Methylobacillus flagellatus KT: one gene and its partner. The protein of the gene in region 2 binds, or shares a complex with, the protein of the main gene of each other region. Links are inferred from orthologs where the notes say so. Each region holds a gene or a part of one and is shown on either strand. Other genes may lie near its edges. The genes, in order: trxA and trxB.

Region 1 (6,845 bases), 1.3 Mb from region 2 along the record:
AGGAAAACCATGTCATCACCCATACAGTAGACACAGCGGAAGTCGCATCGGTCCGTAATCGATAGACGTATATAATCCACCCGGCGACCAAACTGGTCGATCAACTCGGGAGTGTAGGCGGAGCTGGGCATTGGACGGCTATTCAGGCCTGGCATGGATGCGATAAGATGTGGGGATTGTAAGTCCTTCGGTCAATACTAACAATCTATCGTCAAGATAATGTCTATACGACCTTGGAAAGAGGTGAAAATTCCATATGAGCGCAATCAGTATCAAGATCCGCCTGCCATATCAGCATTTGGTTGCGATCGGCCCAGGAAAGGCTGATTTATTGGAAGCCATAGACAAAAGTGGCTCGATATCTGCAGGTGCGCGGGCTATGGGAATGTCCTACAAGCGTGCCTGGGATCTAGTGGATGCCATGAATAAAAGTTTTCGCGAGCCGCTGGTCGCAACAGCGACGGGCGGGAGCCATGGTGGTGGTGCGAAGGTCACGCCATTCGGACATGATGTGCTGGCACGCTATCGTGCGATGGAGGCCAAGGCCAGCAGCTGTATCGCTCAGGATGCAGAGGCATTGGCGTCTTTGCTACAACCGCTTTAATATTGCCCGGTATCTTTAATCTTCCGCTGACGAACTGGGGCGGCGCATGAAGAGCCTAAAGCTTTCGCGCCTGTCCAAGGCACGGTTGCCAGACCATATCAGCTGCCAGTCATCACCGGGAGTCAGGGTGACGTGTCGGCTGTCTTCCTGCACCAGGTAAAGATCGCAGGCCGGGTGATGGCTGCGGGGAGCGCGCTGTGGCTGGATGGTCAAGCCGGTATAGTAGTCAAGTAAAGCGGTCTGTGCAGCGCCTACGCCATAGCTGTTGATACATGCATATTGCGCGGGCATAGCTTCATTGAGCGCTTCAAAGACATGCTTGTAGCCGCGTGCGTTGTCTATCCAGGGCAGCCAGAGTGTCATCAATAACCCCCATGCCATTGTCATGCCGACGGCCCAGTTGGTCAGCGCACCGCGATTGGAACGTTGGCTGTTTGAAACCACAAACAGCCAGATAATAGTGACGGTCAGGGCTGCAGCCAGGGCTAGAATGTTCAGGTGCGCTTCCTGGGTGGCCGCTAGGAATTGCATGCGTTCGGCAATCTTGGCGGGCACGCCTGTCAGCATGGCAAACCAGCCGAGCCAGATCAGCGCCCCCAGCAGGCCGAATAATAGCAAGCCAAACCAGTCCAGTGCGCCAGCAGCCCCGCGCTTCAATGTTTCGATACTTCCTCCCGCCAGGGCGGCTAACGGTAGCAAGATGGGCAGGATATGGATCTCGCGGCGCTCGAACGCGACACCGATAATGATGATGCTGACTACAAAAAAGACCAGCAACAACTGCATTTTGGGTTTGATGAAGAGTACGGCGCGGTAACGCCACGCACCCCATGCGGCAATGGGCAGCGCTGGCCAGGAATACCAGAGCAGTGTGCGCAGGATATAAGGGTAAGTGACCGTCCCTGAGCCGGAGAGGCTGTTGTGCCACCAGGTGTGGAATTGCATTGGGTCAGTGCTGTATAGCAGCCAAGGCCAGATGGAAAGCCACGGGCTGGCAACCAGCAGGCTTAGTGCAGCGACAACGGCAAAACTCTTGCTGCGCCATTGACTGAACAGAATGGGCAGCAGCAGCATGGTGGCGATAGGGATGAGCGCACTAGCCAGCCCCGTCGCAAGAAAACTGATTCCTATGCCTGATCCTAGCAGTGCCGATGCCCTGATCGGACGACGCTTAGCAAGTGCCAAGGCATACAATGTCATTGACAGCCCGGCCAGAGAGGCGACTTGTGGCATCAGCAGGTGCGAAGAGGCCACGAGGCCAATCGAGGCAATGAAGACAAAGGTAATCTGCCGGCCAATGCCAACGCCCCAGAGTTCGCGCCCCAGCATGCCGACCATGAGCAGGGTGATGGCCATCCAGACGCTGTTGATCAGCCTGGCAGCGTCATGCAAAGGAAGAATGGTCGACAATAGTTTGCCAGACCCTGCGGCGCTCCAGTAATACAGTGGAGGGTATTCTATCGACTGCTGTCCTGCGGCGATCGGAGCCAGCAATCCTTTGCCTTCCGTCATGTTCTTGACGATGCTGATAGTCTGCGCCTCGTCCGGTTTCCAGGGTTCGTGTCCGATCAGTCCGAGAAATATCCATGCAATGCAGAGCAGGATCAGCAGGTGCGTCTTGGCGCGCTCGCCAACGCGTGCGCGAGGAGTTGCCAAGTGTGCCTGCCAATCGTGCTCAAGCTCGAATGCCATGTATATCCTTTAGTATTTTTGTTGATACCTGCCCATTTTAATCACGGGGTCATCGTATGGAAAACAAAAAAGGCAGCCCAGGCTGCCTTTTTCCGCAACATGTGATTTTTGGATTACATGCCGTATTTCTGACGGAATTTTTCAACACGACCAGCAGTGTCGAGAATCTTCTGCTTGCCTGTGTAGAATGGATGAGACTGGGAGGACACTTCAATCTTCACCAATGGGTATTCCTTGCCGTCTGTCCATTTGATGGTTTCTTTTGCGGCAATGGTGGAGCGTGTCAGGAAGCTGAAATCAGCACCGATGTCTTGGAATACAACTTCGCGGTATTCTGGATGAATGCCAGGTTTCATAATGTTTTACCTCTATATGCCGGTTTGTGCGGCGGGCCAGTGTATGGGTCCCTGCCTAGCAGGGAAGTCGCGCATTATATCAATGCTTATCAATAAATTGCAACTCGCTCCGAGCGGACTGCAGTGTTAACCCCTACGCATTGAGTCGAAGAAGTCGGCATTATTCTTCGTGGCCTTGAGCTTGTCGAGCAGGAATTCTATGGCCTCGAGATCGTCCATCGGATAAAGCAGCTTGCGCAATACCCATATTTTCTGCAGCACATCTTTTTCAATCAGCAGCTCTTCACGGCGAGTACCGGATTTGTTGACGTTGATGGCTGGATAGATGCGTTTCTCGGCCATGCGGCGGTCAAGGTGCAGTTCGCAGTTGCCGGTACCCTTGAATTCTTCATAGATGACATCGTCCATGCGGGACCCGGTATCAACCAGGGCCGTGCCGATGATGGTGAGCGAACCGCCTTCTTCAATGTTGCGGGCAGCACCGAAGAAACGTTTGGGGCGCTGCAGTGCATTGGCATCCACCCCTCCGGTCAGAACCTTGCCAGAGGCTGGTACTACAGTATTGTAAGCGCGCGCAAGGCGGGTAATGGAGTCGAGCAGGATCACGACATCTTTCTTGTGTTCGACTAGGCGCTTGGCTTTCTCCAACACCATTTCTGCGACTTGCACATGGCGGGTCGCAGGTTCATCGAAGGTGGACGCGACCACCTCGCCTTTTACTGAGCGGGTCATTTCCGTGACTTCTTCTGGCCGCTCGTCGATCATGAGCACGATGAGTACCACATCTGGATGGTTGGCCGTGATGGCATGGGCAATGTGCTGCATCATCACTGTCTTGCCCGACTTGGGCGGCGCTACCAGCAGGGCTCGCTGCCCCTTGCCTATCGGCGCGATCATGTCGATGACGCGGCCTGTGATGTTTTCTTCGCTGCGGATGTCGCGCTCAAGCACCAGCGGCTTGGTGGGGAAAAGGGGCGTCAGGTTTTCGAACAGGATCTTGTGCTTGCTGTTTTCTGGCGCCTCGCCGTTGACGCTGTCCACTTTCACCAGCGCAAAATAGCGTTCTCCATCTTTCGGAGTGCGGATCTCGCCCTGAATCGTGTCTCCAGTATGCAGATTGAAGCGACGGATCTGCGAAGGCGAAACATAGATATCGTCAGGGCCGGCAAGGTAGGAAGTGTCTGGGGAGCGCAGGAAGCCGAACCCGTCCTGCAGGACTTCCAGCGTGCCATCGCCAAAGATGCTGTCGCCTTTCTTGGCCTTGTTCTTCAATATCGCAAAGATCAAGTCCTGTTTGCGTATACGGCTTGCGCCTTCAATCTCATTGGCGATCGCCATTTCGACTAGTTCAGTGACAGGAAGGTGCTTCAGGTCTGATAAATGCATATTTGGAAAGGCTCGTTGAAGATCGGATGTGCTGCAAAACGGGGATTGTTTGAAGGATGACCGCCAGGCTCCTGTGGCGTTCAGACGCTTATAAGCGTTTTGTTTTAGATGGAGCCTGGCGCCAGAGTAGCGCTATTAGATATTGCTGTCAATAAATGCCGTAAGTTGGGATTTTGAAAGTGCGCCAACCTTGGTGGCCTCCACATTACCATCCTTGAATAACATGAGGGTTGGAATGCCACGAATGCCATACTTTGGCGGCGTGTTCTGGTTTTCATCGATATTGAGCTTGGCGATCTTCAGACGGCCAGCATATTCCTTGGCAATTTCGTCCAAGATTGGAGCGATCATCTTGCAAGGACCACACCATTCCGCCCAGTAGTCAACCAGAACAGGCAGCTGGGACTGTAAAACTTCCTGGTCGAAAGTATCGTCGCTGATATGGGTAATATGTTCGCTCATTTGAACCTCTAGTGATGATTTTGGTTATGCTGGGTGACTCTTGTGCACCAGCTGGATTGTGACTATAGCATGCCAAGCAATTCCGCTATCCTAGCGAAAAAAATCCTGCAAGTGAAGTATTGAATGCAGGCATGGATATTGCTGAGCTGCATGGATTTTTGTTATCCGCGCTGCGAATCGCCTCAATGACATATTAGGACAGGGCTTCATCGATGACCAAAAACACGACTGGGAAGTTCCAGTTCCTGGACGAGCCTGGGGAGCATGGCAAGGTTTTTGCCGCTTATGAGCATGTAAAACTGTATAGCGCATTTCAGCCAATTTATAGTTTGTCGCATTGCCGGGTAGTCGGCTACGAAGGGTTGCTGCGCGCCATTGATGGGCGCAGGCAAGTATCGCCTTATCAGATATTTTCCCTGGCCAGGGACGAGGCCAGCATCGTGCATCTGGATCGCCTGTCGCGAGCCCTGCATTTACGTAATTTTTGCAGTATGGGGCGCGAAAGTGCAGACTGGCTATTCCTGAACGTCGATCCCCGCGTGATTGTGCAGGGCAGGCAGTATGGTGCTTTTTTCCGGCAGCTATTGGAAGAGAACGACATGCCGCCTGAACGGGTGGTGGTGGAAATCATGGAGGGCGCGATCGACGACGAGCTGCAGTTGTCCGAGTCTGTCGGTTTCTACAAGGATCTGGGCTGTCTGGTGGCGATCGATGATTTTGGCGCAGGACAGTCCAATTTTGAACGGATATGGCGATTATCGCCTGACATCGTCAAGCTTGATCGCTCAATGATCGTTCAGGCCATGCAAAAGCCGATGGCGCGCCGGTTACTGCCAGGAATCGTGTCTCTGATCCACGAGGCTGGCAGCCTGGTATTGATTGAGGGCATAGAAACCTTGGAAGAGGCCATGGTGGCAATGGAAACGGATGTCGATCTGGTTCAGGGGCATTATTTCGGCATGCCTGCCCATACGCTCAACGAAGCGCAGAGTGAAAACAAGATATTTTCATTGTTTGAGCGGTACCAGGCTTCCTCCGCCTTGGACGCGAGCCAAAAGTGCCTGACATATTACCGCGGCGCCTTCATGCAGGCCGTGGCGCAGCTACAGGCCGGAGCCTTGCCGGAGCTGGCATTCCATAAGTTATTGCTGCTGAACGGGGCCGATCGTTGCTATATGCTGGATCAGCAAGGGGTACAGCTTGGCAGCAGTTACCTGGCTGATCGTGCTGAAATGTCAACGGACCGGCGCTACCGGCCTTTGGCCGATGGGAGTGGTGCCGTCTGGCTGCGCCGTCCTTATCTGCGTCGGGCCTTGCAGAATCCGGGCTCGTTGCAGATGACGCGGCCTTATCTCTCGATCGCGACAGGTAAGCTTTGCGTGACGCTATCCATGGCGATTGTGCTGCATGGCCAGGTCAGCATACTGTGCTTTGACTTCAATTGGGTGGATGAGGGTTTTGGCATAAAGTAGTGCACTCTAGTGATGTTTGTGCACCACTGTAGTGCTTGAGATATGCTCAGCGAGTGTTCATGAGGCGCTGAACTGGAAGTGATCGAACTGATTGGTTCGTTCGATCAACCGAGTAATCATGACACGTTTGTTGCTGCCGTCTTCCAGTATCAGGTCGATGATTCTGGCCGGGCTATAACTGCCTGGAGCGCCGATCAGAGAAGGAGACTGTTTGAGGGTGGCGATCTCTGGCAGCAACAGTAACGGCGTGAGCTGTTCGTCGGTTGATCGCATGCTGACTGGTTTTGCTTCCGGAGCCAGTAGCTGGAGGCCAATATCCAGATGACGATTTTCCGTGTGGCTGCCCCATCGCAGCACGCCGATGGCCCAATGGGTGGCATGACTGATCCTGACGCCCACCAAGTCGCCAATGTGTAGGTGGACTTCTGTTGCGGGCAGTTTGCGCAGGGCCATGCCGCCGGCACTGATGTTGAGCGCCTGCCAGCGCGAGCTGCGCGGTAGCTTGGCAGATGTGTTGTCTGCGACTGGCAATGTCTTCCCGGATAGCGTTGCATGTAATGCCGGTAAGCCGATGATCAGCTCGATGCCGTCATTTTTTGGGGTGCGATTGTAAATGCGTTTTGGAGCAGCTCCCCAGTGCCGGAGCAGGTAGGTCAACAGGTCCTGATAGCGTGGCTGATTTGCGTTTTCGGGTAGGCCCGCTTCCGGTGGGAATGGGCCAAGCTGGCATTGCTTGATGTGCTGGTGGATTTGGCGCGCCAAATCCATGGTCAGCAGAAAGAAATCGTGCTCCTGATCCACTTTCCGTAGACGCTTGCCCAGTGGTACCGGCGGCTTGTCACGGTTGCCTGATACCAAGAAGATGGCAGCGGG
Region 2 (6,737 bases):
GTCTATAGCTCGATCAGCAATGTCACCTGGACCAAGGATGCCAACCTGCTCAAGTCCATGTATGACGCGGACAACACGCTCATCGACAAGATCATTGCGGTGACTCCTACATTCAATGACGTGACTTGGGGCCTACAAACTCTCAGCGCAAATAACTTCGACACTTCCAACGGCACTGCCGATTGGTGGGGTGCGTTGGCGTTTGTCGACTACCTGAACGACATCAGCTACGGCGGCAGCAACCAATGGCGCCTGCCCTCAGTTTCCGGCCGCCTACAAGGATATAATCTTCCCGGCAATGGCGCTGCCGCCGGCGATGAGTTCCCTGAGTTGTTCTATCAGGAACTGGGCGCAACCGCTGGTACATCTATTCCAGACACAGCCTACTTTGATAACGAGCAGACTGGCACTTACTGGACTGAAACACTGTACCCCGCCAACAATGCCCACGCATGGAACTTCAACACCAACAATGGCTACCAGGCAACCAACATCCGCGGCCTTGATCGCTATGTATGGGCTGTCACGCCTGGCATGGTAGCTGCAGTCCCTGAAGCCAACACCACTGCCATGTTGTTGGCTGGCCTCGGCATTCTCGGCGCAGTGATGCGTCGTCGTCGCGCCAAGTAATCCATCAGCTGGATTCATCCAGTGAAATTCGGGCGTCAGCGGCTCTGCCGGTGGCGCCCTTTTCATTTGGTGCCATATCTATTGTTGCTGGTACTCCCGCGCCCCCAAGGCGGTGTTGAGTCGGCTCCTGATCGCGGAAAGTAGGTGTAGCAACGGCCGTGATGTCAGGCGCTAGAAATATCACCATGCCATCATGGCAAGCCCCATCTCAATTAGTTACCTCATTCAAACTGTTGCAACCTCATCAATTGAAACTCCATGCAGTACCACCTTGCAGCGCTGTCATGAATCAGCGCTGTAGCTTGACTTTTAGTATTGCTTGATCATTTTTCACCATTCTGCATAAAGGAGCTATTTCATGTACTTCAAGCCTGCTTTACTGGCCAGCGCCCTGTTGTTTGCCAGCATCAACGTCCACGCTGAACTCACCAGCTACAATCCCAACGGTGTAGAGCTTGTATATAGCTCGGTCAGCGATGTCACCTGGACCAAGGATGCCAACCTGTTCAAAACCCTGTATGACGCAGACAACACGCTCATCGACAAGATCATTGCAGTGACTCCTACCTTCAATGACCCACATTTTGGTCTGCAAACCATAGACGCCAGCGACTTCAACACCAGCAATGGCCGAGTTAGCTGGTGGGGCGGGTTTGCCTTTGTCGATTATCTGAACAGCGTCAATTATGGTGGTAGCGACCAATGGCGTCTGCCCACGGTCGTCAATGCACAAGCTGGCTACAACACTCCGACAAATGGTACTGCCGCTGGGGATGAACTACCGGAACTGTTCTACCAGGAACTGGGGGGTATACAAGGCAAAGCTATTCCCGACACCGACATGTTTGACAATGAGCAGAGTTGGACTTACTGGACTGGCACAGAGCACGCATCGCTCGATACATTTGCGTGGGCCTTCTATACCAGCATTGGTAATCAGTACTTCTTCAGCAGGAACAACTTTCAGTTCCATGTATGGGCTGTCACTCCCGGACTGGTAGCCGCAGTGCCAGAAGCCAGTACCTATGCTATGTTGCTGGCCGGCTTGGGTGTGCTGGGTGCAGTCGCGCGCCGTCGTCGCGCTCTGTAATCAACTGACTGGCTTCATCCAGCAAGGTTGGGGCGTCAGCGGCAATGCTGCTGACGCCCTTGATATATTTTGGTGTGCACATCATTGCCATTGCGCGTTCCGCAACAAGAAAGCTTATATGGCAATTAGTAATAATGGCCGGAGCCAACCCCAGCCACTTTTACAAGCGCGACAGCACCATGTCAGACGCAATCGCAAAATGCATCGATATTCCTGACCAATGCACTCTGGTTGCCCGCGCGACTGATGCGATCGAATGCTGCTTCTTTTTCAGCAACATTTTCAGCGGGAATATATTGAGAATGATGGAGACGAGGAGCCAATTTCCCAGATTGCAGCACCTGGCTTGCCTGGCTTGAAGATGAGCGTACTTCCGATACCAACATACTTCACTTCCTTTTCCTTTTGGGAGTTTAATCGACACGGCAGGAATTGTGTTCCTGTCGAGCGCTTGGATATCAATCATCGAAGATAGTTCCTGCATTGCCAGACTGCGCATATCTCTCGACTCAATGCATGCGAATCATTAACCCAGACTATCAGCCAAATAAACACAATCAATTTGCACTCCCCTGGAGCGACGCCTAAACTAGCGAAACTAAGCAGTGGCTTGATGGTCTGGTAACAGGCAAGCTTAAGCTCATCCGCGCAGATTCCCCATGGGCCTGATCGTGGATTGTATTTCACCGCAAACAAAGGAGAACAACATGGTAGATATCGGCATCAGTGAAAAGGACCGCAAGAAAATCGCTGAAGGGCTTTCGCGCTTCCTTGCAGACACTTATACGTTGTATCTCAAGACCCATTACTTCCACTGGAATGTGACCGGCCCGCAATTCCGCACCCTGCACCTGATGTTCGAAGAGCAATACAACGAGCTGTGGACTGCAGTTGACCAGATTGCAGAACGTATTCGCTCACTCGACTTTCCTGCGCCAGGCACCTATAAGGAGTTCAGCAAGCTCACCTCCATTGAGGAAACTGACGGTGTTCCCCATGCCCAGGACATGATCAAGGCACTGGTCTCTGGCCATGAAGCTGTCGTACGCACTGCGCGCTCGGTATTCCCCGCAGCAGAAAAAGCTTCCGATGAAGCGACTGCGGACCTGCTGACGCAACGCCTGCAGATCCATGAAAAAACGGCTTGGATGTTGCGCAGCCTGCTGGAAAAGCCCTAACATTTCGCCCTTTTGAATATTGCACATTTAGACAGACTGCTTGAGGAGTACTCACCGTATGGCAACAAAACATGCTCGCTTGCTGATCCTGGGTTCCGGCCCGGCAGGCTATACTGCTGCCGTGTACGCAGCGCGCGCCAACCTGAAGCCCGTGCTGATTACTGGTATCGCCCAGGGGGGCCAGCTCATGACCACGACTGAGGTGGACAACTGGCCCGCCGACGCCGATGGCGTACTGGGCCCGGAGTTGATGGCACGCTTCCAGAAGCATGCAGAGCGCTTCAACACGGAAATCATCTTTGACCACATTCATACCACGCACTTGACAGAAAAGCCGATCCGATTGGTCGGTGACGCCGGTGAATACACATGTGATGCCTTAATCATTGCGACCGGCGCTTCTGCCAAATATCTCGGGCTGCCGTCTGAAGAGGCTTTCGCTGGCAAGGGCGTTTCTGCCTGCGCCACCTGCGATGGCTTCTTCTATCGCAACCAGGAAGTCGCCGTGATCGGGGGCGGCAACACCGCCGTGGAAGAAGCACTGTATCTGGCCAACATCGCCAGCAAGGTGACCCTGGTGCATCGGCGTGACAAGTTCAAGGCCGAGGCTATCCTCGTGGACAAACTCATGGAGCGCGTCAAGGAAGGCCGCATTGTGCTGGAAACCTTCCAGACCCTGGATGAAGTCTTGGGCGATGATTCCGGCGTCACCGGCATCCGGCTTAAAGACGTCAACAGCGGCGCCACCAAGGAAATCGCACTCAAGGGCGTATTCATCGCCATTGGCCACAAACCAAACACCGATATCTTTGAGGGTCAGCTGGAAATGGAAGGCGGCTACATCGTCACCAAGGCCGGGCGTGAAGGCAACTTCACAGCCACCAGCGTACCGGGGGTTTTCGCCGCTGGCGATGTACAGGACCATATCTACCGCCAGGCGGTGACCAGTGCCGGCACAGGCTGCATGGCAGCACTGGATGCCGAGCGCTACCTAGACCAATTGTCTTGAGCGTTCCCGCAGGATTTTCTGCGGGTTTCTTTCTGGGGTGGGCAATACATGACAAATCAAGGCGACAAGGATGACGAAATCAAACTGTTCCTTGATGCAGTCAAGGATGTACGCCCGCTCAGGTCAGCCAGGGTATACCATCAGGCACCCACTCCCAAGCCAATTCCCCGCCAGTTCCTGCGTGATGAGCGCCAGGCGCTGGCGGACTCATTGAGCGATGGTTACATTCCTGCACATGAACTCGAAAGCGGCGAGGAGCTGCTTTATCTGCGAGAAGGACATTCTCCTGACATCCTAAGCAAATTACGCCGTGGGCACTGGGTGGTGCAGGCTGCCATCGATCTGCATGGCATGGTCAGTGACGAAGCAAGGGTGTATGTTGCCGAGTTTCTCTCACACTGCAGGAAGCGCGGCATCCGCTGCGTCCGCATCATCCACGGCAAAGGCTTGAGTTCGCGTAACCGTGAACCAGTTCTCAAGCACAAATTACGCAATTGGCTCATGCAGAAAGATGAAGTCATTGCCTATGCCCAGGCCCGCCAGCAGGATGGCGGCAGTGGCGCCGTCATCGTCCTGCTCAAGGCATGACGACTCATCAAGAGGTGAATTGCACTTGCCCTGCCGGCACTGAGCCTGCGACATCACATTGAGTGCCTGAGTTTCAGAAACTGCGCCTGGTCACGCAATCGTGCGCAGCGATATGGCATCAGTACGGTAAACCCTAAATCTGGTACTTCTGTATCAGGCAAACGGCCTGTGCCGCAATGCCCTCTCCACGCCCGACAAACCCCATCTTTTCACTGGTGGTGGCTTTGACGTTCACGCAATCAGCCAGGATGTCGCAATCCTCCGCAATATGCTGCACCATGCGTGCAATGTGCGGTGCCATCTTCGGTGCCTCCGCGATAATGGTCGCGTCGATATTCACGATGTTGTAATGCTTGGCCTTGAGCAAGGCCACGACATGGCGCAGCAATACCCGGGAGTCCGCATCCTTGAAGCGTTCGTCGGTATCGGGAAAGTGCTTGCCAATATCCCCCAGCGCCGCAGCCCCCAGCAAGGCGTCACTGACGGCGTGCAGCAAGACATCCGCGTCTGAATGCCCCTTGAGGCCCTTGGCAAAGGGGATCTCCACCCCACCGATGATGCATGGCCGCCCTTCCACCAATTGGTGCACGTCAAACCCGTTTCCCACTCTGATCATGATGTTTTCTGCTCCTTGGCATCTGCAAGCAGAATCGCTTCTGCCAGTTGTAAATCCTGCGGATAGGTAATCTTGAGGTTCCTGAGTTCGCCGGGTACCAGACGGGGACTGAAGCCCAGGGCCTCCACTGCCTGCGCTTCATCCGTAGGCGCCCCGCTTGCCTGGCGCAGTGCATTCTTCAATAGGGCATAACGGAACATCTGCGGCGTCTGCGCCTGCCATAAACCCTCTCTGGATTCTGTATGGGCGACACGCTGCCCGGCATCTGCACGCTTGAGTGTATCGGCCAATGGAATTGCCAGCAGGCCGCCTACCGCATCGTCCTGCACACTATCCAGCAAACGATCCAGCATGGCCATGCTCAATCCCGGCCGGGCCGCATCATGGACTAATATCCAGTCGTCATCCGCCACTTGGTGCACCATCGCCTCCAGTCCATTCAGGACAGTAGTGGCACGGGTTGCGCCGCCCAGCGCATGAACGACCACTTTTGCGTCCAGACCCGTCGCACCGTATTGTGCCCACAGATGGTCATCCGGTGCGATCACAACATGCACGGCGCTGATGCGGGGAGCCGCAGCAAAAAGGGATAAGGCATGAAAGATGAGTGGCTTGCCGTTCAGCGGCAGATATTGTTTGGGTAGCTTGGACCCCATGCGGCTGCCGGTGCCGGCTGCAGGGATCAGGGCATGAAATTTCGACATGGGCGGCATTCTAACATGCCGTCGCCAGCACGGCCCGGCTCAAGGAAGCCAGCCTCTTCCAGAAATGCTACTGGGCAGGCGCCTTGCATATTGAGTACAAACAGCAAGCAGTACACTCCACGGGGCGGGTTCAGTCCCTCCTGCCGCAAGACTCAGGCTCTGGGCGCAACAGTAGCCAGATAGCCACGGTCGCCATGGTCAGGGTCACGCCCCATTTTGCCCATAGCGGTGCTGGAGAGAACCAGAGACCGGTTGCGCTGCACGACATCATGAACACTGCAAGATATTTTGCCTTGCGCGACACGGCACCGCGCTCGCGCCAATCGCGAATGTGATGACCGTATTGGGGATGGTTGAGCAGATAATGCTCCAGTTGAGGCCAGCCATGGCCACCTGCCCATGCAGCGAGCAGCACGAACGGCACCGTCGGCATGATGGGCAGAAAAGCCCCTATCACGCCGAGAATGAGCGCCACGATCGCCAGCATGCGCCACAATAAAATCTTGGTTTGCCTAAGCATACGATACCTGACGTAAACAACGCTTGAAGATACCACGCTTACCGCCCATACGCCCAGAGGCAAGTGCTAATGTCTTTTCACCTAGGCCAAACCACGCGGGTATTGGGCTTGCTAGTCAAATCAACTTATCAAACCAGATGCCTGGGTCTCTTCATCCATGGGAACCGGCTTGCCGAAAAAATAGCCTTGAAATGCCTGGCACCCATGTTGCTCGAGAAAGTCGAACTGTTCAGAGGATTCTATGCCCTCTGCCACCACCGTCAGGTTCAGAATGCCCGCCAGGGCCAGGATGGTGCGAACAATCGCGGCATCATTGGGATCATCAATCACATCGCGCACAAATGAACGGTCAATCTTTAGCTGGTCTAGAGGCAACAGCTTTAAGACACTGAGCGAAGAATA

The links.
Region 1: the proteins of trxB (region 2) and trxA are in contact, whole or in part, in a crystal structure (PDB 1F6M), measured with the Escherichia coli proteins. The link is inferred for Methylobacillus flagellatus KT from one-to-one orthologs.

The regions. Positions count from the first base shown.
Region 1 is NC_007947.1:2,440,945-2,447,789, reverse strand. Bases 2,838-5,745 are described here. They hold trxA (thioredoxin TrxA), read right to left. Parts: upstream 4,501-5,745; coding sequence 4,174-4,500; downstream 2,838-4,173. Other genes in these bases: MFLA_RS11690 (sensor domain-containing phosphodiesterase), read left to right, coding at 4,713-5,745; rho (transcription termination factor Rho), read right to left, coding at 2,838-4,038. Outside these bases: GTP 3',8-cyclase MoaA, read right to left, coding at 1-131; MFLA_RS11715 (winged helix-turn-helix domain-containing protein), read left to right, coding at 257-604; MFLA_RS11710 (ArnT family glycosyltransferase), read right to left, coding at 620-2,296; MFLA_RS11705 (type B 50S ribosomal protein L31), read right to left, coding at 2,410-2,652; more of rho, read right to left, coding at 2,779-2,837; more of MFLA_RS11690, read left to right, coding at 5,746-5,972; MFLA_RS11685 (hypothetical protein), read right to left, coding at 6,030-6,845. UniProt on the Escherichia coli protein: Participates in various redox reactions through the reversible oxidation of its active center dithiol to a disulfide and catalyzes dithiol-disulfide exchange reactions.
Region 2 is NC_007947.1:1,161,186-1,167,922, reverse strand. Bases 2,132-4,931 are described here. They hold trxB (thioredoxin-disulfide reductase), read left to right. Parts: upstream 2,132-2,956; coding sequence 2,957-3,907; downstream 3,908-4,931. Other genes in these bases: ispF (2-C-methyl-D-erythritol 2,4-cyclodiphosphate synthase), read right to left, coding at 4,629-4,931; MFLA_RS05715 (Smr/MutS family protein), read left to right, coding at 3,956-4,495; MFLA_RS05725 (Dps family protein), read left to right, coding at 2,428-2,898. Outside these bases: MFLA_RS05740 (DUF1566 domain-containing protein), read left to right, coding at 1-630; MFLA_RS05735 (DUF1566 domain-containing protein), read left to right, coding at 989-1,720; MFLA_RS14470 (hypothetical protein), read right to left, coding at 1,903-2,106; more of ispF, read right to left, coding at 4,932-5,111; ispD (2-C-methyl-D-erythritol 4-phosphate cytidylyltransferase), read right to left, coding at 5,108-5,815; MFLA_RS05700 (YbaN family protein), read right to left, coding at 5,946-6,335; MFLA_RS05695 (putative bifunctional diguanylate cyclase/phosphodiesterase), read right to left, coding at 6,456-6,737.